Regions from separate parts of the Shewanella submarina genome, predicted to be linked through region 3. Evidence: predicted binding sites of a transcription regulator. Region 3 holds the regulator's gene; each other region holds the start of a gene.
What was found. The regulator ArgR, encoded in region 3, controls arginine synthesis, uptake and breakdown. The targets are predictions, from matches to a motif close to ANTGAATANNTATTCANT.

Region 1: a site for ArgR is predicted at 4,530-4,547, ahead of ACFOE0_RS02005 (aspartate aminotransferase family protein). Genes of this name have one in related genera too.
Region 2: a site for ArgR is predicted at 3,148-3,165, ahead of argA (amino-acid N-acetyltransferase). Genes of this name have one in related genera too.

What each region holds. Positions count from the first base shown of each region.
Region 1 is NZ_JBHRTD010000001.1:426,214-432,727, reverse strand. Features, by position in the region: gene ACFOE0_RS02020 (DUF1338 domain-containing protein) at 1-430, opposite strand, end outside; gene astD (succinylglutamate-semialdehyde dehydrogenase) at 533-1,993, opposite strand; gene astA (arginine N-succinyltransferase) at 2,004-3,023, opposite strand; gene ACFOE0_RS02005 (aspartate aminotransferase family protein) at 3,072-4,289, opposite strand; gene ACFOE0_RS02000 (HDOD domain-containing protein) at 4,643-5,785, opposite strand; gene ACFOE0_RS01995 (prolyl oligopeptidase family serine peptidase) at 5,905-6,514, opposite strand, start outside.
Region 2 is NZ_JBHRTD010000023.1:46,920-53,433, reverse strand. Features, by position in the region: gene rarD (EamA family transporter RarD) at 1-889, shown strand, start outside; gene ACFOE0_RS23020 (PH domain-containing protein) at 1,195-1,704, opposite strand; gene argA (amino-acid N-acetyltransferase) at 1,769-3,100, opposite strand; gene rpmG (50S ribosomal protein L33) at 3,311-3,484, opposite strand; gene rpmB (50S ribosomal protein L28) at 3,491-3,727, opposite strand; gene radC (RadC family protein) at 3,849-4,526, opposite strand; gene coaBC (bifunctional phosphopantothenoylcysteine decarboxylase/phosphopantothenate--cysteine ligase CoaBC) at 4,706-5,902, shown strand; gene dut (dUTP diphosphatase) at 5,899-6,357, shown strand.
Region 3 is NZ_JBHRTD010000006.1:391,438-397,951, forward strand. Features, by position in the region: gene ggt (gamma-glutamyltransferase) at 1-1,013, shown strand, start outside; gene ACFOE0_RS04735 (Dyp-type peroxidase) at 1,161-2,096, shown strand; gene argR (transcriptional regulator ArgR) at 2,155-2,625, opposite strand; gene mdh (malate dehydrogenase) at 2,894-3,829, shown strand; gene ACFOE0_RS04750 (SDR family NAD(P)-dependent oxidoreductase) at 3,901-4,608, opposite strand; gene ACFOE0_RS04755 (thiol-disulfide oxidoreductase DCC family protein) at 4,610-5,011, opposite strand; gene ACFOE0_RS04760 (DUF3429 domain-containing protein) at 5,048-5,488, opposite strand; gene folX (dihydroneopterin triphosphate 2'-epimerase) at 5,662-6,060, shown strand; gene folE (GTP cyclohydrolase I FolE) at 6,074-6,514, shown strand, end outside.

The sequences.
Region 1 (6,514 bases), on a different contig from region 3:
CCTGATAAGTTTCACTGTCCAACTTCCAGTGACGACCGGAATAGAGGAAATCTTTCTGAGTCAGAGCCTTTTCATCAATCTGTTCAACCAGAAATGCCACCTTGTCCTGAAGTTCAGGGCTGAACTCCTCAACCAGCAACTCAGAAATAAATACCTTGGGTTGAGTTGGGTCAGGGTGCTCATAATGCTTGGCATTCAGCTTCTTGGCTTCAAAGTTATAATCACCACAGGCTTTATAACCAAGCGCTTCAAAATGAGCCGCCAGCACCTGTAAATTAACCTTGGGCAGGTTAAAAGTACGCAGGGCAATATGGTCATTAATAATGTCCTCACCCTTACCAAGAAGTTCGTGTACCTTGGCGGCTGAAGGGGTCATCTGGATGTAATCCGTCCACAGAGCAGAAAACAGCTCATTCACATCAGTGTGCATCTGGTCTCCTTTTTAAGCCTCACTGGCTGGCAGTCCCGGCTTTAGGTCGTATTTAATATTAGTAAGAAAATATAAAAAAACGCCCGCTGAGCGGGCGTTCAATTACAGGCTCAGGCCCGGACTCAAAGCTGCTGGCAAACTCACAGAATCAGATTCCATGGATGCCACAGGATAAGCACAGTAATCGGCAGCATAGAAAGCTGACGCTCTGTGGTTACCGGATGCGCCGACACCACCAAATGGAGCGGAACCGGATGCACCTGTTATCTGCTTGTTCCAGTTGACGATACCGGCGCGGATACGTGCCAGGAAATACTCATAGTCATCGCGACTGTCGGCCAGCAGGCCGGCAGACAAGCCATATTTGGTATTGTTGGCAAGACGAATCGCTTCATCGAAGTCTGAGTAACGAACCACTTGCATCAGAGGACCGAAATACTCTTCATCGGGCAATTCCGCTACGGAGGTCACATCTATGATTCCCGGAGAAACCAAGCCAGTGCCCGCCTTGAGGTGCTTGAGTTCCACCAGCGACTTACCGCCGAGAGACAAGAGGTTATCCTGGGCGCTAACCATACCTTTAGCAGCAGCTTCGGAGATCATAGAGCCCATAAATGGCTGCTGTTCGTCGTTCCATGCGCCAACACGGATCTGTTTGGTGGCTTCCACCAAATTTGTCAGCAACAGATCTCCAGCTTCGCCTACAGGAATGTAGAGACGACGGGCGCAGGTACAACGCTGACCTGAGGAGATAAAGCCAGACTGAATAATGTCGTGAACAGCCGCCTTGGTGTCGGCAACATCCCGAACAATAAGTGGGTTATTGCCACCCATTTCCAGTGCCAGAATCTTGCCTGGATGACCGGCATACTGCTGGTGCAGCAGATGACCGGTACGGGAACTGCCGGTAAAGAACAAACCATCCAGCTGTGGATGCGAAGCCAGTGCTTTACCGGTTTCCACCTCACCCTGAACCAGATTAATAACACCGGCAGGCAGCCCTGCCTTCTCCCACAGCTTCAGAGTTTCTTCTGCAACTTTTGGGGTCAACTCAGAAGGCTTGAAAATAACAGTATTACCCGCCAGTAGTGCAGGCACTATATGACCATTTGGCAGATGTCCCGGGAAGTTGTAGGGGCCAAATACTGCCACTACGCCGTGGGGCTTGTGACGTAATACCGCCTTGCCGGCAGGAGTCTCAGACTCGGTTTCGCCGGTACGCTTGTGGAATGCACTGACGGATAAACCAATCTTACCTATCATTGCCGCCGCTTCAGTGGCGGTTTCCCAACGAGGCTTACCTGTTTCCTGAGCAATCACTTCTGCAATATGGTCTTTGTTCTCCTGCAGCAGATCGCGATATGCCTCTACCACTTTCAATCGGCCTTCAAAGCCCAACATAAACCAGTCAAATTGCGCGTCTCTGGCCGCAGTGACTGCTGCTTCTACCTGTGCAGGAGTTGCACTCTGCCCCTGCCAAATCTGTTCGCCGTTGGCAGGATTGCCGGACGCCATAGCATGGCCTTCACCGGCCAACCATTTTCCGTTGATAAACTGTGTCATCTTGCTTTTCCTAAATCGCCAAAATTCTTACTTGATCGCCGATATTCACCATCAGGGCTTCGGCTTCTTCCGTTGTCAGCATCAGGTTCCTGGCCTCATCGTCCAGAGTTCGCTGAACAATGATGGCGCGGTAGTTCTGCACCTCACCATTGGCCACAATGTAGGTATCGCCCACAGCATCCACCTCACCTGTACTGACCTCCAGGCTTCTGCTTGCCTGCACTGAGCGGATATCTGTAAGGTTGCATTCCACCGTAGGGCCGCCATCAAAAATGTCGACATAGCCTCTGTGACGGAAGCCTTCGGCATGCAGCAAACGCAATGCCGGGCGGGTATTGGCATGAACCTCACCTATCACTTCCTGAGCCTCTGAAGGCAGTAAAGGAACATAGATAGGATTGCGGGGCATCATCTCCCCCATAAAGGCTTTCTGCCCCAAGCCGGACAAATAGTCAGCGTGAATGAAATCAATGCCGAGAAAATGCTGTTGCAGCCAATTGTAGAAAGGAGAGTTACCTTCGTCATCACTGACACCACGCATCTCGGCGATAACAATTTCACCGAAACGCTCGGGATGCTCAGCCAAAAACAGGAAACGGCTGCGTGACAGAAAACGGCCATTGTTCCCCTGACGATAACCTTCTCGCAGGAACAAGGTACAAAGCTCTGCTGCACCTGTGTAGTCGTGGCACAGCGTCAGGGTTTCCACCTCGTTGCGCACATCTATCTGCTCCGAGTGGTAAACCTCTGTTCCCAGACGGTAGTGATAAAAGGCATCTTCCATGCCTACCGCGGCCTCAATGCCACAGGTACCTACAACCTCGCCGGTTTCTGAATCTTCCATCACCATGAGGTAACCTTCGTCGAAAGGTTTTTCTACCTGTTTGCTGACAGACGCTTCAGCTCTGGCGATTTTATTGCGCAGTAACTCCTCGTTGACAGGCAACGAGGTAAAGCCATGCCCCGACTCATGGGCGATTTGCAACAGCGCATTGAAATCCGAAGAGCGGATTGGACGTATAATTAGCATCTGATGTCTCCTGAACTGCGCCACGGGCAATCCGTGGCGCCTTGGATCTTAGCCTGCCACTACCTTGGCAACAGCCTGCTCAAAACGCTGCAGACCTTCGGCAATGTCCTGTTCAGGGATCACCAGAGAGGGAGTGAAACGAACTACGTTGGCCCCGGCAACCAGCGCCATCAAACCTTCGGCCACAGAGGCCACCAGGAAATCACGGCTGCGGCCCTGATATTTATCATTCAGCACAGCACCCAGCAGCAGGCCTTTACCACGGATCTCAGAGAACACCTGGTACTTGGCGTTGATGCGCTCCAGTCCTTCACGAATCATCTGCTCGCGCTGCTTAACCCCTTCCAGAGTTTCTGAGGTATTTACCACGCCCAGTACCGCATTACCCACAGCACATGCCAGTGGATTACCGCCATAGGTAGAACCATGGGTACCGACTTTCAGGTGTGTTGCGATTTCTGCAGTGGTCAGCATAGCGGCAATAGGGAAACCGCCTCCCAACGCCTTGGCGCTGGTCAGAATATCCGGAACAATGTCAGTATCCATATAAGCATACAGATGACCTGTACGGCCGATACCGGTTTGCACTTCATCGAAAATCACCAATGCATTGTGCTTGTCAGCCAGAGCGCGAACCGCCTGCAGGAACTCTTTAGACGCAGGAATAATGCCGCCTTCACCCTGCAGAGGCTCCATCATAATGGCGCAGGTCTTATCGGATACGGCAGCTTCCAGTGCAGCCACATCATTAAATGGCAGGTGAGTGATAGACTGTGGCTTAGGGCCAAAACCATCTGAATAAGCAGCCTGACCACCGACACTGACAGTGAAGAAAGTACGGCCATGGAAACCCTGATTAAAGGCGATAATCTCGTCCTTTTCTGCACCAAACTTGTCTAAAGCATAACGGCGTGCCAGCTTCAGGGCAGCTTCGTTGGCTTCGGCACCTGAGTTGGCGAAATACACTTTGTCAGCAAAAGTGCCTTCCACCAGGCGAGTCGCCAATTCAAGAGCAGGCTCATTGGTCATGACATTGGACAGATGCCACAGCTTTTGTCCCTGAGTAGTCAAAGCATCAACCAGAGCTGGGTGACAGTGACCCAGGCAATTCACAGCAATACCACCGGCGAAATCAATAAATTCACGACCTTCCTGATCCCATACCCGGCTACCATCTCCACGCACAGGAATTACTGCTGCAGGTGAATAGTTAGGCACCATCACCTCATCGAATTGGGCTCGGGTCAGATTCATTGCATTGCTCATAGTGCTTTCGTCCTTTGTTGTTATCAGGGGTAATTGCCAGTGCGATTACCACAGGTCCAGCCCGCCGCTTTGTTATTTGAATATGAACACGGCAGGGAAGTTTTTTGTTACTTGTGGGTCATTATTAGCGAAAATGTGACGAGAAAGCCAGTTTTTAACAGCTTATAGGGTGAATACTGCACTCTTCAGTGCATAAAGATTGCAGTTTAAGAATTGTTCAGGCGTTTTAGACGGGGGTTTACAGCATATTTAGTCATAAAAAATATCACTTTACCGCAAACCATTGTTTATATGCATTGATAATGAATAAATAAACAAGCATCCCCGATTAAAAATCACCTCGGAGCTGTATTTCAGACAAGATCCAACTTGCGATAGTTCTGTCCGCGCAGCAGCTCAATCTCGTCCGGTGTAAATTGATAATAGTCGATAATCAGCTCCCTTTCCTGAGGGTAGAGTTTCCTCTGCTCTTCCAGAAACAGTATCTTGGCAAAGGCATTACCTCTGGCAATCAGGGCGGCATCTTCAGAGAGATCGGCATAGCGCATGGTATAGCTCAGCTCCCTGAGCACTTCAGTAATACGACTCTCACCGAATCCAAGCAGATCCAAAAGCTGCCAGTTCAGCTCAAGCTCGTACTCCATTACCTTTTCATAGACCTGTTTGGCAGGGAACTCTGTTGCCAGAACGGCATCATATACCTCCCTTTCCTTGCTGTTCTCAGCCTCTCGCAGCCAGGATCCCCATATCTGCTCGAAAATCTCAGCACTGTTATTCAATATTGCTGACGTACCCAACTGATATTGCAAGGCACAAATATAAGCAAATGCTGCATCTTTGCCCTGAGCTGTCGCCAGGGTCTGACTGGCGATAGCCGTCACTATGTTGTAACGCCATAACTTTCGGGTAGTCCACAGCAGGTTTGGGTGTCCGCTGGGCAACCACCGCCGAACACAGAAATAGGGGATAAGGGTCTGCAGGTTTTCAATACCGATAAAGCTCAGCACCAGCTTAAGGTCAGACACTTTCACATCAGAACGGTTGGGCCGCTTGGCCCGGAAGGAGGGACTGTTAACCAGATTGGTGAGATCATGGACCAGCCAGGAAAGGTCATTGACATAAAGATATAGCTGGTTCATATCAGGCGCTGGCGACTGCAGTAATTCCAGCAACATGATCTGCTGCTCACTGATTTTGGTATGCCTGAGCACATCTGCAGGCTCTGCCAACCTGAAATCTATGCTGCGCCTGACCGCCTCAGAAAGTTGACTTGATACCGCTTCGAAAATTTGACGGCTCTGCAGCTGTTTCTCCAGTCGGTCCAACACTGCATCACGCTCTACTGCAAGCTTATTGGCATGGGCTTCAATTTCTTCATCGAGCCCGTCCAACATAGCGCCGCTTTTCTGCTTACCCACAATCAACAAGCGATAGAGCTTGGCCTCTATGTCCAACAGTTTTCCTGGCTTTACTCCGCCCGCTATAGAAACAACCACCCTGTATCCTTCCTCAAATTACGTGGCAGGCCAAAAGTCGGCCAATCATTCCCTTTCAAATAAATATGGAGCAGCCGGGACCCGGCTGCCACCATAAATGCCACCAAAACTGACTGTGGCTACTCTTTAAGTGTCTCTTCGAACAACTTGTGTATACGACGATACTCATCCAGCCAGCTCGAAGGCTGCTTAAATCCATGGGGTTCTACCGGATAGATGGCAGTTTCAAACATTGGCTTTTCCAGCTCAATCAACCTTTGTACCAGGCGTACACTGTCCTGAAAGAACACGTTGTCATCCAGTACCCCACTCATAATCAGCAAAGGCTTTTGCAAGCCCTCGGCGTGCTCAATGGGCGAGCTTCGCTCATAGGCGATGGGATCTACATCCGGCGTATTCAAAATATTTGATGTATAAGGAGCATTATAGTGTGCCCAGTCAGTTACGGGGCGTAATGCAGCGCCACTCTGAAACAACTGCGGTTGCGTGAACAGCGCCATAAATGTCAGGAAGCCACCATAAGAACCGCCATAGGTACCGGCTCGCTGCGCATCCACATTGGCATGCTTTGCCATCCAGCTCACACCATCACTCAGATCCTCAACCTCGGGTTTACCCATATTGCGGTAAACCGCGGTACGCCAATCCCGGCCATAGCCCTTGGAGCCCCGATAATCCATATCCATTACGACATAACCCTGTTGGGCCAGCAGGTTATGAAACATAAAC
Region 2 (6,514 bases), on a different contig from region 3:
TGAACACCGCAAAGGGGTGGCATTGGCCCTTTGCGCATACAGCCTTTGGGGATTTGCCCCGCTCTACTTTAAGTTGCTGCAACAGGTGTCAGCGACCGAAATTCTGCTGCACCGCATCATTTGGTCCTTCGTCTTTATGATGCTGCTTATGACCTTTGTTGGTAATTTCAAAAAGGTCCGTGATGTTCTGAAGAACCCCAAACAGCTCGGCATTCTTTGCATCACATCCGTGTTGATCGCAGGTAACTGGCTGCTGTTCATCTGGGCGGTTAACAATGACCATATGCTGGATGCCAGCCTGGGCTACTATATCAACCCCTTGATTAACGTCATGTTGGGCATGGTGTTTCTGGGCGAGCGCCTGCGTAAACTGCAGTGGCTTGCTGTCACGCTGGCCGCCATTGGTGTCGCAATTCAGTTGATCTCATTCGGCTCTGTACCTGTGGTATCCATCGGCCTTGCTGTTTCTTTTGGCCTTTACGCCCTGTTGCGTAAGAAGGTAAACATTGATGCTCAGAGCGGCCTGCTGCTGGAAACCGCGCTGCTGGTTCCTTTGGCTATTGGCTACATTATCCTGATGCCTCAGGATGCCAGCGCCAACATGCTGACCAACAGTTGGGATATGAACCTGCTGCTGATAGCCGCGGGTATTGTTACCTCCATTCCTCTGTTGTGTTTTGCCGGTGCCGCGATCCGCATCCCTCTGACCGTACTTGGCTTCTTCCAGTACATTGGCCCAAGTATTATGTTCATGCTGGCTGTGGTGCTGTATGGCGAGCCTTTCGATATGGAAAAGAGCATTACTTTCGGCTTTATCTGGCTGGCACTAATCGCCTTTACCATGGATATGGTTTACAAGCGCAAGCGTGAAATCAAAGCGGCTGAATAACAAAGAAGGGAGCCAATCGGCTCCCTTTGTTATTCTAGGGTCTGTTGACCTTTCATGGTTGAATTTTGCTCGAGATAGACGCGCTTTAATCGCGGCGCTAGGTGTGCTGCCTAGTGGGCCTAAGCAAATACCTGGCAACAAAGAGTAAAGCGCGGATAGCCGAGCCCTTCGGGCAGCGTTTGTCGTCGCTTTCTACTGCATTAACGCTCATTTATGTAGAACAACTACACTTCAATCGCGTTGCTTTGTATAAAACAACGACAAAGAGCTGCAAAAACCATCTTCAAAGGTCAACAGACCCTGGCTCAAAGCGCCTTCATCAGTCGCTCGGCATCATCCGTCGTCACCATTATCAGATAGTCCTGACGGGTCGGGATCACCACCCAATCACCCTGTCCACCGGCGACCAGCGCCTTTCGGCCATCCTTCAGTCTGAACCAACCCAGCTGAAATCCCGGCATACCAATACCGTTGCTGCGCAGATCCGGCATTAAGCCCGGCTCCTCATTACGGTCCCACTGGCGAATACCAGCAGATAAAATATCGGTACGCGACAAGGTCACGCCATAGAAAGGCACATCCAGTTCGAACTCTTTCATATCCAGTGCAATATTGGCGCTTTGCGCCTTGTACCACACCCAGGAGAACATGAGGATGACGCCAATCATCAGAGTACCTGAGACTTTCCTGGCCGCATCCGGCAAGGACTTGCGCCACACCAACAACAGCACGCCAGCCAGTATCAACAGCAATACCAGAAAACTCAGATTCCCGGTACTGCTGAGTTGCGCAATATCGTATGTCTGTTCATGCATAGCAGGACTTTCCCATTTTCCCCTTCGGAAGCTCAGACTTGCACGCAAGACATATTATGTCAACTTAAGCGATCGCTTTCAGCTCCAGTGCCAGTATTTTTGAACGGCGTTGCAGGTTATAAATCTGCTGCTTTTTCGCCGGCAGAGCATCCACTTCAACTATGCTGAAACCCTGCTCAAGAAACCAGTGAATGCTGCGGGTCGTCAGCGCGAACAGTCTGTCATAACCTCTGGCTCTGGCCTGACCTATGATCTGCTGTAACAACAGGCTGCCTCTGTCTGCATCCCGATAGTCCGGGTGAACCACCAGACAGGCAAATTCACCGGCGTTATCTTCTTCAAACGGGTACAAAGCGGCACAGCCGATAATCAAACTGTCCCGTTCGATCACCATAAACTGCTCGATTTCCATCTCCAGCTGTTCACGGGAACGGCGCACCAGTATGCCCTGCTCTTCCAGTGGCCGAATAAGATTCAGTACACCGCCAATATCCGCAATATTGGCTCTGCGCAGGCGTTCGGCGCTCTCGGTGACTATCTGGGTGCCAATGCCCTCCCGGGTAAACAGCTCCTGCAACAGGGCACCATCTTCCTGGTGGCTGATAAGGTGACATCTGGGCACACCACGTCGGCAGGCTTCTACACTGGCACCGATAAACGCCTGGGCTGAGGCGCAAATGTTATGCTGTGGCTGAGAAACATAGGCCTGGGCTTCATTGGGCATCATTTCACTGATCACCAGGCCTTCGTCATCCAACAACCCCTGCTGTTGGCTAAAGCCAATGATCTTGTCAGCCTTAAGTCGAATAGCCACCTGAGTTGCGACCTCCTCCGCAGTGAGGTTAAAGCTCTCGCCGGTCACTGACGCGGCGATAGGCCCAAGCAGCACAATACAATGTTTGTCCAACTGGCTTTGCAAACCTTCCACATCGATACGACGCACACGACCGGACAGACAATAGTCCACACCATCATCCACTCCCAGGGGCTGAGCAATCACAAAATTGCCGCTGACCACATTGATTTTGGCTCCCTGCATCGGAGTATTGGATAAGCCCATAGACAGGCGGGCGGTAATATCAAACTGCAGTGCGCCACACACCTGCCTGATAACCTTGAGGGAAGATTCATCTGTTACCCGGATATCGTTATGAAACCCGGCTTCCAGACTTCTTTCAGCCAGTTCACTGTCTATCTGTGGACGGGCACCGTGAACCAGCACCAGGCGAATCCCCAGGCTATGCAGCAGCGCAACATCATTGATGATGGCTCGGTATTGCCCGGTTTCAATGGCTTCTCCTCCCAACATCACCACAAAAGTTTTCCCTCTGTGGGCATTTACGTAGGGGGCAGAATGACGAAAGCTGTCAATCAGCTGCGCGGTGGCGGCGTTCAATGGACTACCTCACTGTAAACCATACAAATTCATTTAAACCGAATAATAATGCATTAATATGCAGATAAAAAGCATTTGTTCGCACCAAAGCCAGATTGGAGTGAGAGTTTGATCACAGTGAGTTAGCGAAACGGCCAAAAGATGGGAAAACACAGGCGAAAAAAAAGCCCCTCATGAGAGGGGCTTTTCCAAGAACTGCTATAAAACCAATTACTTGATTTTAGCTTCTTTGTAGATAACGTGCTGACGGATTACAGGATCAAACTTCTTGATCTCCATCTTTTCAGGCATGTTACGCTTGTTCTTGTCAGTAGTGTAGAAGTGACCAGTCTTGGCGCTTGATACCAGCTTGATCTTCTCGCGATTACCTTTAGCTTTAGCCATGATCTATTACACCTTCTCGCCGCGGGCACGAAGTTCAGCAACAACTACTTCGATACCTTTCTTATCGATGATACGCATACCTTTAGTGGAAACACGCAGCTGTACAAAGCGCTTTTCAGTTTCCAACCAGAAACGGTGGTTCTGCAGGTTAGGTAAAAAACGACGACGGGTCGCGTTTTTTGCGTGCGAACGGTTGTTACCAACCATTGGTCGCTTGCCAGTAACTTGGCATACTCTTGACATGTCAATCTTCTCCAAAAAACAATTTTAACGCTCGAGCATTAATGTGCCTCGTATGGCCGTCGCCCGAGGCACACGAAGGGCGCATTTTATACAGGATTGCCGGGGAAAGATCAAGCGGTGATTAAGTAATCCACCCTCTTTCTGCAAAGGAAACTATCTCACGATCCCCTACAACCATATGATCCAGCAAGGATACGTCTATGGTTGCCAACGCATTTTTCAATCGCTCAGTTATTCGCCGGTCAGCCTGACTGGGCTCGGCGATACCAGACGGATGATTATGACAAACAATGACGGCCGCAGCATTATGCTCCAGCACCATAGCCACCACTTCTCTTGGATAAACCGAAGCCGAGTCTATGGTTCCACGGAATAATTCGATAAATTGAATTACCCTGTGTTGGCTGTCCAGCAGCAAGATGGCAAACACTTCATAAGACCTGTCTGCCAACTGTGTCATCAGGTAATCCCGGGTTAAATCAGGATTGGTCAATACCTGCCCTCTGAGCAGGTTTTCGCGGGCAATACGGCGCGCAATTTCTGCGGCCGCCTGAAGCTGCGCGTATTTTACCGATCCCACGCCATGAAGTCGACATACCTTGGGCTTAGAAGCGCAAAACAGTGCTCTTAAACCACCAAATTCTGTCAAAAGCCGCCTGCCAAGGGCTACTGCACTCTCTCCCCGGGCACCATTTCGTAATAATACCGCCAGTAATTCCGCATCAGAAAGCGTGCCACTGCCGTGTTGCAACAACTTATCCCTGGGGCCTTCCCCCTCTGGCCAATCCTTTATTCCCATACTGTCTTCCCTGAGCCAACTCCCAAACAAGTATGGTTCAGTTTCAGAAATCGGCCTGGCAGATACCATGTTGTACATAAAACAAAGAAATCAGAGTCTGTTGCGATAACACTGATACCTAACCCAAATGGGAATATGGTAAGGTTAGCGCCATTGGATTGAGCCTTGGGAAAACGACCGTGAGCCTGAATCACAAGAAAATTTTGTTGGGTATTGGCGGAGGTATTGCCGCCTATAAAAGTGCAGATTTGGTTCGCCGCCTGAAAGAACGTGGCGCCGAAGTGCGCGTGGTAATGACCCAAAGTGCTATGGAGTTTATTACGCCTTTAACACTGCAGGCGCTGAGCGGTCACCCCGTAGCCTCAGACTTGCTGGATCCCACTGCTGAGGCCTCTATGGGCCATATCGAGCTGGCTCGCTGGGCCGACCTGTTTGTTATCGCGCCAGCCACGGCGAATGTGCTGGCCCGTATGCAGGTTGGCATGGCCGATGAGCTGCTGACCACCTGTGCCCTGGCTACCGGCTCTCCGGTTGTTGTATGTCCAGCCATGAATCAGCAGATGTATCAGCACCTTGCAACTCAACATAACCTGAAGGTTCTGAGTGAGCGTGGCATTCATATCTGGGGGCCAGGCGCAGGTAGTCAGGCCTGTGGTGAAATTGGCCCCGGACGTATGCTGGAACCTTTGGATATTGCACAGCGCTGCGAAGCCTTCTTCGGTGACAAGCCACTGAAAGGTCAAAAGCTGTTGCTGACCGCAGGGCCAACCCGCGAAGCCATTGACCCGGTGCGTTATATCTCCAATCACAGTTCAGGCAAGATGGGCTTTGCCATCGCCGCCCGCGCAGCTGAAATGGGTGCCGAAGTCACTCTGGTTTCTGGCCCGATTAATCTGCCAACCCCAATTGGGGTGAATCGCATTGATGTGCAATCAGCCAAGCAGATGCTGGATGCGGTAATGGCTGAAGTCGCCACCCAGGACATATTTATTGGTTGCGCGGCCGTGGCCGATTATCGTCTGGATAAAATTGCCGAGGCAAAGATCAAGAAGTCAGCGGAATCCATGCAGCTTGCACTGGTTCGCAATCCTGATATCTTAGCCACGGTCGCGGCACAGGATGCCCGACCTTTTACTGTTGGCTTTGCTGCAGAAACCCATGACGTTGAACATTACGCCAAAGATAAAATGCAGCGTAAGAAACTGGATATGATAGCCGCCAACGACGTATCTATTTCCGGACAGGGCTTCAACGCCGATACCAATGCACTGAAAGTCTTCTGGCCACAGGGCTGTGAAGAGCTGCCAGCAACAGACAAGTACACCCTCGCCGGGCAATTGCTCGGTTTGATCGCCAGAGTTAAAGAAGCAAGATGAAAACACCTATTGAACTGAAAATCCTGGATTCACGTATCGGCTCTGAGTTCCCATTGCCAGCCTATGCAACTCCCGGCAGTGCAGGAATGGATCTGCGGGCCATGACAGAAACCACTCTGACCATAGCTCCCGGCGAAACCGTGCTGATCCCAACAGGTATCTCTATCTATGTGGCAGACCCTTCTCTGGCGGCTGTCATTCTGCCTCGCTCTGGTCTGGGACATAAACACGGCATTGTGCTGGGCAACCTGGTTGGTCTGATTGACTCCGATTATCAGGGACCTTTGATGGTGTCCTGCTGGAACCGCAGCAGCGAACCTTTCACCATTGAGGTGGGCGATCGTCTGGCGCAGCTGGTATTTGTCCCTGTGGTTCAGGCCGAGTTCCGTTTGGTGGATGAGTTTGCCAATACCGATCGTGGTGAAGGCGGATTTGGTCACTCTGGTACCAAGTAAGAAGGTACTTATTACCGGGCTGACTGCCAGTTCGGGCATCAAATAATAATACTCAGCGTTAACACCGCTCCGCGCCTGTGGCTGCCAACATTGGATTGTGCAGTGCCCGGCAGAGCGGCTCCTGCTGAATAAAAGTTGTAATTGAGCGAAGGATACT
Region 3 (6,514 bases):
CCTTCTACAAAGGCGACATTGCCCGCACTATTGCTGACTATATGCGTGCCCAGGATGGTTATCTGACCTATGAAGATATGGCCGCTCATACCAGTGAGTGGATTGAACCTGTCTCAGTAAATTACCGTGGTTACGATCTTTGGGAACTGCCACCCAATGGCCAGGGGATCGCCGCCCAGCAAATATTGCAGATGCTTGAACCCCATGATTTAGCTGCGATGGGGCAAACCAGTCCTGAATATGTGCACCTGTTTGTGGAAGCTAAAAAGCTGGCCTTTGCCGACAGGGCCAGGTTTTACGCTGACCCCGACTTTGTTGATATTCCGGTACAGGAGTTGATTTCAAAGAAGTACAACCGCAAACGTGCACAGCTGATTGATCTTAAAAAAGCGGCCAACAGCGTTGATGCCGGCAATCCCAACCTTGAACATGGTGATACCGTTTATCTGACCACAGCCGACAGCGACGGCAATATGGTGTCTCTTATTCAAAGCAATTATCGGGGCATGGGCTCTGGCATGACACCGCCGGGATTGGGCTTCGTACTGCAGGACAGGGGACAGTTATTTGATTTAACCCCGGGAAGAGCCAACTCCTATGCGCCGCGTAAACGACCTTTTCATACAATTATTCCGGCATTTGTGACCAAAGATGGCCAACCCTGGCTGAGTTTTGGGGTGATGGGCGGAGCAACCCAGCCACAGATGCATGCTCAGATCATGATTAACTTAATCGACTTCGGTATGAACCTGCAGGAGGCGGGAGACGCCCCCCGAATTGTTCATTCCAACTCATCCCAGCCCACAGGCAAAACCATGACTGACGGCGGCTATATCAGCCTGGAGTCCGGCTTCCCCATGGAGACCCGTCGGGAGCTGGGAAAGCGGGGGCATACCATCCGCGACAGCGTGGGAATATTCGGCGGTTATCAGGCCATTGGCCGTGATCCGCAAGCCGGGGTTTATCGTGGTGCGTCTGAAAGTCGTAAAGATGGTCAGGCGTCTGGTTATTGAGGTTTGGCAGGGATCAGCCGCTAAACTCTGCAGCTGATTGGGTATGGCTCACACTTTTACACCTGAGTGTGCTGTATGTATGCCGTTTGGGGTAAAGTTGCTTCCCAATGTTGCCGAAACAAATGAAATGCACAAGGTGAGAGAATAATGGAAAATCAGGTTATGCCCCGTGAACAACTTGGAGTCTGCGCGGAAGGGAACTTACACAGTGTTTACCTGATGTTCAACGCCAATGATGGCGTGGAACAACAGTTGCGGCCCTGTCTTGCCAATGTTGCCCAATATATTCATGAGTTGTCCGATCAATATGCCGACAGTGCGTTCAACGGCTTTGTTTCTATTGGCGCCAACTATTGGGACACTCTGTACGCAGGTGAACGTCCGGCTCAGTTAAAGCCGTTCCCGGCGATGGAAGCGGGCAACCGCGATGCACCTGCAATCGAGTTCGACCTGTTTATTCATCTGCGTTGTGACCGTCTGGATATTCTTCATCTGGTGGCTAATGAAGTGGCGCAAATGCTGGAAGGTTTGGTTGAGCTGGTTGATGAAGAGCGCGGTTTCCGCTTTATGGATAACCGAGACCTGACAGGTTTTGTTGATGGTACTGAGAATCCCAAGGGACGCAATCGCCAGGAAGTTGCATTGGTGGGTGAAGAGGATGTGACCTTCGTGGGTGGTAGTTATGTGCATGTGCAGAAGTATGCCCATAACCTGAGCAAGTGGCACCGTCTGCCTACCAAGAAGCAGGAAGACATTATTGGCCGCACCAAGCAGGACAATATCGAATATGCGTCAGAGGACAAGCCGCTGACCAGCCATATTAAGCGGGTAAACCTCAAGCATGCCGATGGCTCATCCATGGAAATCCTGCGTCAGAGCATGCCATTTGGCAGCGTTCGTGAGCAGGGGCTGATGTTTATCTCGGTTTGCCGCACATCACTGCATTTTGAAAAGATGCTGGAATCTATGGTACACGGCGATGGTGCCGGTAATCATGATCATTTGATGCACTTCACCAAGGCGTTGACCGGCTCATCTTTCTTTGCGCCTTCGCTGGATTACTTGCTCAAATACGCTGATTAAGCCTGTTCAGAGCTATAAAAAAACGCGCCTTGGGGCGCGTTTTTTCTATGAACTCACACTACTGATTGTAGTTGAACAGATCTTTGACCGTTTCCAGCGTGGTATCAATTTCTTTTACGCTGGCCGGACAGATAAAGATAGTATCATCACCGGCAATAGTCCCCAGGATCCCTTCAGGCTTGCCCATGGAATCCAGCAGGCGAGCGATAAGCTGAGCTGCGCCCGGGCTGGTGCGAACAACGATCATGGCCTGGTTGTGGTCAACGTCCAGTACCAGGTTCTTAACCGGGCTGCCGGCGGTAGGTACGCCCAGTTCTGCTGGCAGGCAGTACACCATTTCCTGTTTGGCGTTGCGGGTACGCACGGCGCCAAACTTGCTCAGCATGCGGGAAACTTTTGACTGATTGATATTGCTGAAGCCCTCAGCCTGCAGCGCGGTCACAATCTCGCTCTGAGAACCGAACCTTTCTTCCTTGAGCAGGGCCTTGAACACTTTGATGAGTTCATCCTGATTTTTGCTTGTGGTCATATATTTTTTCGATCTTATTCATTCGACCGTGAGATTGTGAATACCAGCCGTATATATGTCAACAAATTGCCGTTTTTAGTGAATAAAAATTCACTGCAGGGCATGTTTCACAGGTTTTACGGTGTACGGGTGTCAGCAATTCGGTCCGCCCTGAGCCGGAGGCATTCGGCTTAAGTCTCATTGAAATTTTTGTGACGATACAGTAATGTGGCGCCATCATGGAATTGGATGTATGTCACATATATCCGCAGCTTAGACGGAGATAACTATGAAAGTTGCTGTACTTGGTGCTGCTGGTGGTATCGGTCAGGCCCTGGCGTTGTTGTTAAAAACCCAACTGCCTGCGGGCTCCAAACTGTCCCTGTATGATATCGCACCTGTCACACCTGGCGTTGCCGTGGATTTGAGCCACATCCCAACTGCAGTGGAAGTAAAAGGATTCGCCGGTGAAGACCCGACTCCAGCACTGGAAGGCGCTGATGTCGTGCTTATCTCTGCCGGTGTAGCGCGTAAGCCGGGTATGGATCGCAGCGACCTGTTCAACATCAATGCGGGTATCGTGCGTAATCTTATTGAGAAGGTTGCGGTTGTTTGTCCAAAAGCTTTGGTAGGCGTTATCACCAACCCGGTTAACACCACAGTAGCGATTGCTGCTGAGGTACTGAAGAAAGCCGGTGTTTATGACAAGAACCGCCTGTTCGGTGTGACCACGCTGGACGTGATCCGCTCTGAAACCTTTATCGCTGAAGCCAAAGGCCTGAACGTTGAAGACGTTAAGCTGAATGTTATTGGCGGCCACAGCGGTGTAACCATTCTGCCTCTGCTGTCTCAGATTGAAGGCGTCACCTTCAGCGACGAAGAAGTCGCATCACTGACTCACCGTATCCAGAATGCCGGTACCGAAGTCGTTGAAGCCAAGGCTGGTGGCGGTAGCGCAACCCTGTCTATGGGGCAGGCTGCATTCCGCTTCTGTATGTCTCTGGTACGTGGCCTGCAGGGTGAAGCAAACGTAGTTGAGTGTGCCTATGTCGATGGTGGCAGTGAGCACGCTGAGTTCTTCGCTCAACCAGTTCTGCTGGGTAAAAACGGCGTTGAGAAAGTACTGCCTTATGGCGAAATCAGTGAGTTTGAAACCAATGCCCGTGACGGTATGCTGGACACCCTGAAAGGTGATATCCAGTTGGGTATCGATTTCGTTAAGTAACCATTGGGTTGGTTGTGCAAAAAGCGAAGGTTATGCCTTCGCTTTTTTTGTGCCTTTTCACACAGGTTCATTTACCAGGGAATGGTTTTTCCCTGCCAATCGATAAAGCTCAGCTGACCATCTGCCTGTTGACCGGACATGAGTTTATGAATTTGCATTGCAACAAATTCAGGAGTGAACAGCTTGCCTTCCGGGACGTTGGTCTGGAAGGGACGGGATAGTGGTGAGTCTGTGGTGCCCGGGTGGAATGCCATTAGCTTGACGCCGGGTTTACGCCGGGCATACTCAACCGCAGCGGTTTGCAGCATCATATTAAGGGCTGCTTTGGACGCCCGGTAACTGTACCAGCCCCCCAGGCGGTTATCTCCTATACTACCAACCCTGGCACTGAGCACGGCCACGACCGCTTTCTTATCGAGAAGGGGTAAAAGCCTGGCGACAAACAGTGCGGGAATCATGGTGTTGCTGGTCATTATCTTGGTCATCGCCGCCAGCGACAGCTCTTCCAGCCTTTTCTCCGGTGCCAGCTCATCACTGTGTAATTGACCATTACAGATGACAACTCGCTCAAATGGACCTGCCTCACTAAGCTCCTCGCAGCAATCGATAATACCGGCTTCTGAGTAATCACATGATTGCCACTGACTGCAGCCGGGCAAAAGCTGGGCGGGGGCTTGTCTGCTGACAGCGGTGCAGGTGTTTTGGGCAGAAGCTTGCAGCCACTGATGAATGAAGGCTGAACCTATGGCAGAGTTGGCACCGATCACCAGGGCATTCATATCACTTTCCCCTTCGGAGCTGACAGGCTGCTGAACTACATTCTCCGCGACGCTGACCGGTCAGTATCCAGGATATTTGATATCTGTAGCGGGCGAACAGACGATACCCCAGGTCGGCGACAGGTTTAATCAAAGGTAGCCTTAATAGTCTGAGCCAGGGCTGCTCTCCGGTGAGTCCCCATGCGGCGCAGGTCGCGTCCAACCCCAGGAGTATTCTGTTGTCCTGTGTCATGGCGTGAAGTAACTGGTTCGCTTCAACAGGGTCTATTTGGGGAAAGCGGGTAACAAAATCCGGGGAAGATATATCTTCAAGCTGAATACTGCCGGAGGTATCTGCCTGCTGCAGCATTTCATTGATGCACAGTGGGCAAGTACCATCGTAGAACAGGATAAGTCGAGCCATTGTTTACTCCCTGATGAGCGACAAGTTGATTCTGACTCAAGTCAGTATTAAATACAGCAGGTGCAAACCAATAACAATGGCTGTCAACCTGCGCCTTAACGTCAGATATTCCCGGGTTTCATCCCTGTCAGCCCACTGTTCAATCACCAGCACCACTTCATAGCAAAGTGTCAGAGCCAGCAGCGCCAGTGTTGGGCTTAATGCCAGGCATGCCCAGCCAAGCAGGGTCAGAATATTGGTCACCAGCAGAAGTGGCCTGGACCAGTTAGCCGCTCGCACCTTGTGCCACAGGGCACCACAAAGGAAAGAGAGGATAATGGCACTGTAACTGACAAACACCTGAGTGGAGACTTTTTCCGCCTCAGCGCTGCCTGTCAGTGAGTAGATGATTGCCAATACAAATGGCAGCAAACCGGCATAACCGAGCAGCGATTCGCTGTGTGAGCCGTTGTGGTGGGTCGCTGTACTGTCTGTCATAAAATTGCCAAATATTGGACATTTGCGGGTAATGACATATACGTTATGGGGAAGGCTTTCGGATCTCAGAACTGTGCCGGATATTTTTTGTTCAATCAGTGACATCAGGGAATGAAAGGTCGCGCAACGCTGATCCTCTGTGTCCTGCCGGACGTATTGCAGGAGTATTAAAAATGACAAAACCAACTGCTTCTATGTCACTCAGCCACGCCATCATCAGGGTAACCAACCTCAGACTTCGCACATTCATAGGATTCAATCCAGAAGAGCAACAGAAACAGCAGGACGTGGTCATCAACATGGAAATCCACTATCCGGCTGACAAATCATTTCAGACCGACAATGTTGTCGATGCCCTCAACTACAAAACCATCACCAAGAAGGTGATTCAGCATGTGGAAGAGGGGCGGTTCAAATTGCTGGAAAAGCTGGTGGCCGATTTGCTGGCGATTGCCGGTGAGCATCCCAGCGTGACCCTGGCAAGAGTCACAGTGGATAAACCCCACGCGCTGAGGTTTGCTGACTCAGTTTCGCTGACACTGGAAAGCCGCCGTGCGGACAAAGAAGCTTGAAACGGGAGAACAGATGAGTAAAACATCATTGAACCCTAATGAGTTGGCCCCTGAGGCCAAAGCTGTCCAGGAAGCCTTGTTGGCCAAAGGGCTGGAAACCCCTTTAAAGCACAACGGCATGACCAACGCAGATAAGTATCAGAGGATCAAAACTCTGATGACTGACGTGGTCTCCACTCTGGGGCTGGATCTGGAAGACGACAGTCTGTGTGAAACCCCCCATCGTATTGCCAAAATGTATGTCGACGAGATATTTTCCGGCCTCGACTACCGTAATTTCCCCAAGATCACAGATATCGATAACAAGATGCAGGTAGAGGAGATGGTCAGGGTGACTGACATCAGTGTCACCAGTACCTGTGAGCATCACTTCATCACCATAGATGGCAAAGCCTCTGTAGCTTATATTCCCGGTGACAAGATTATTGGTCTTTCCAAAATAAACCGAATCGTG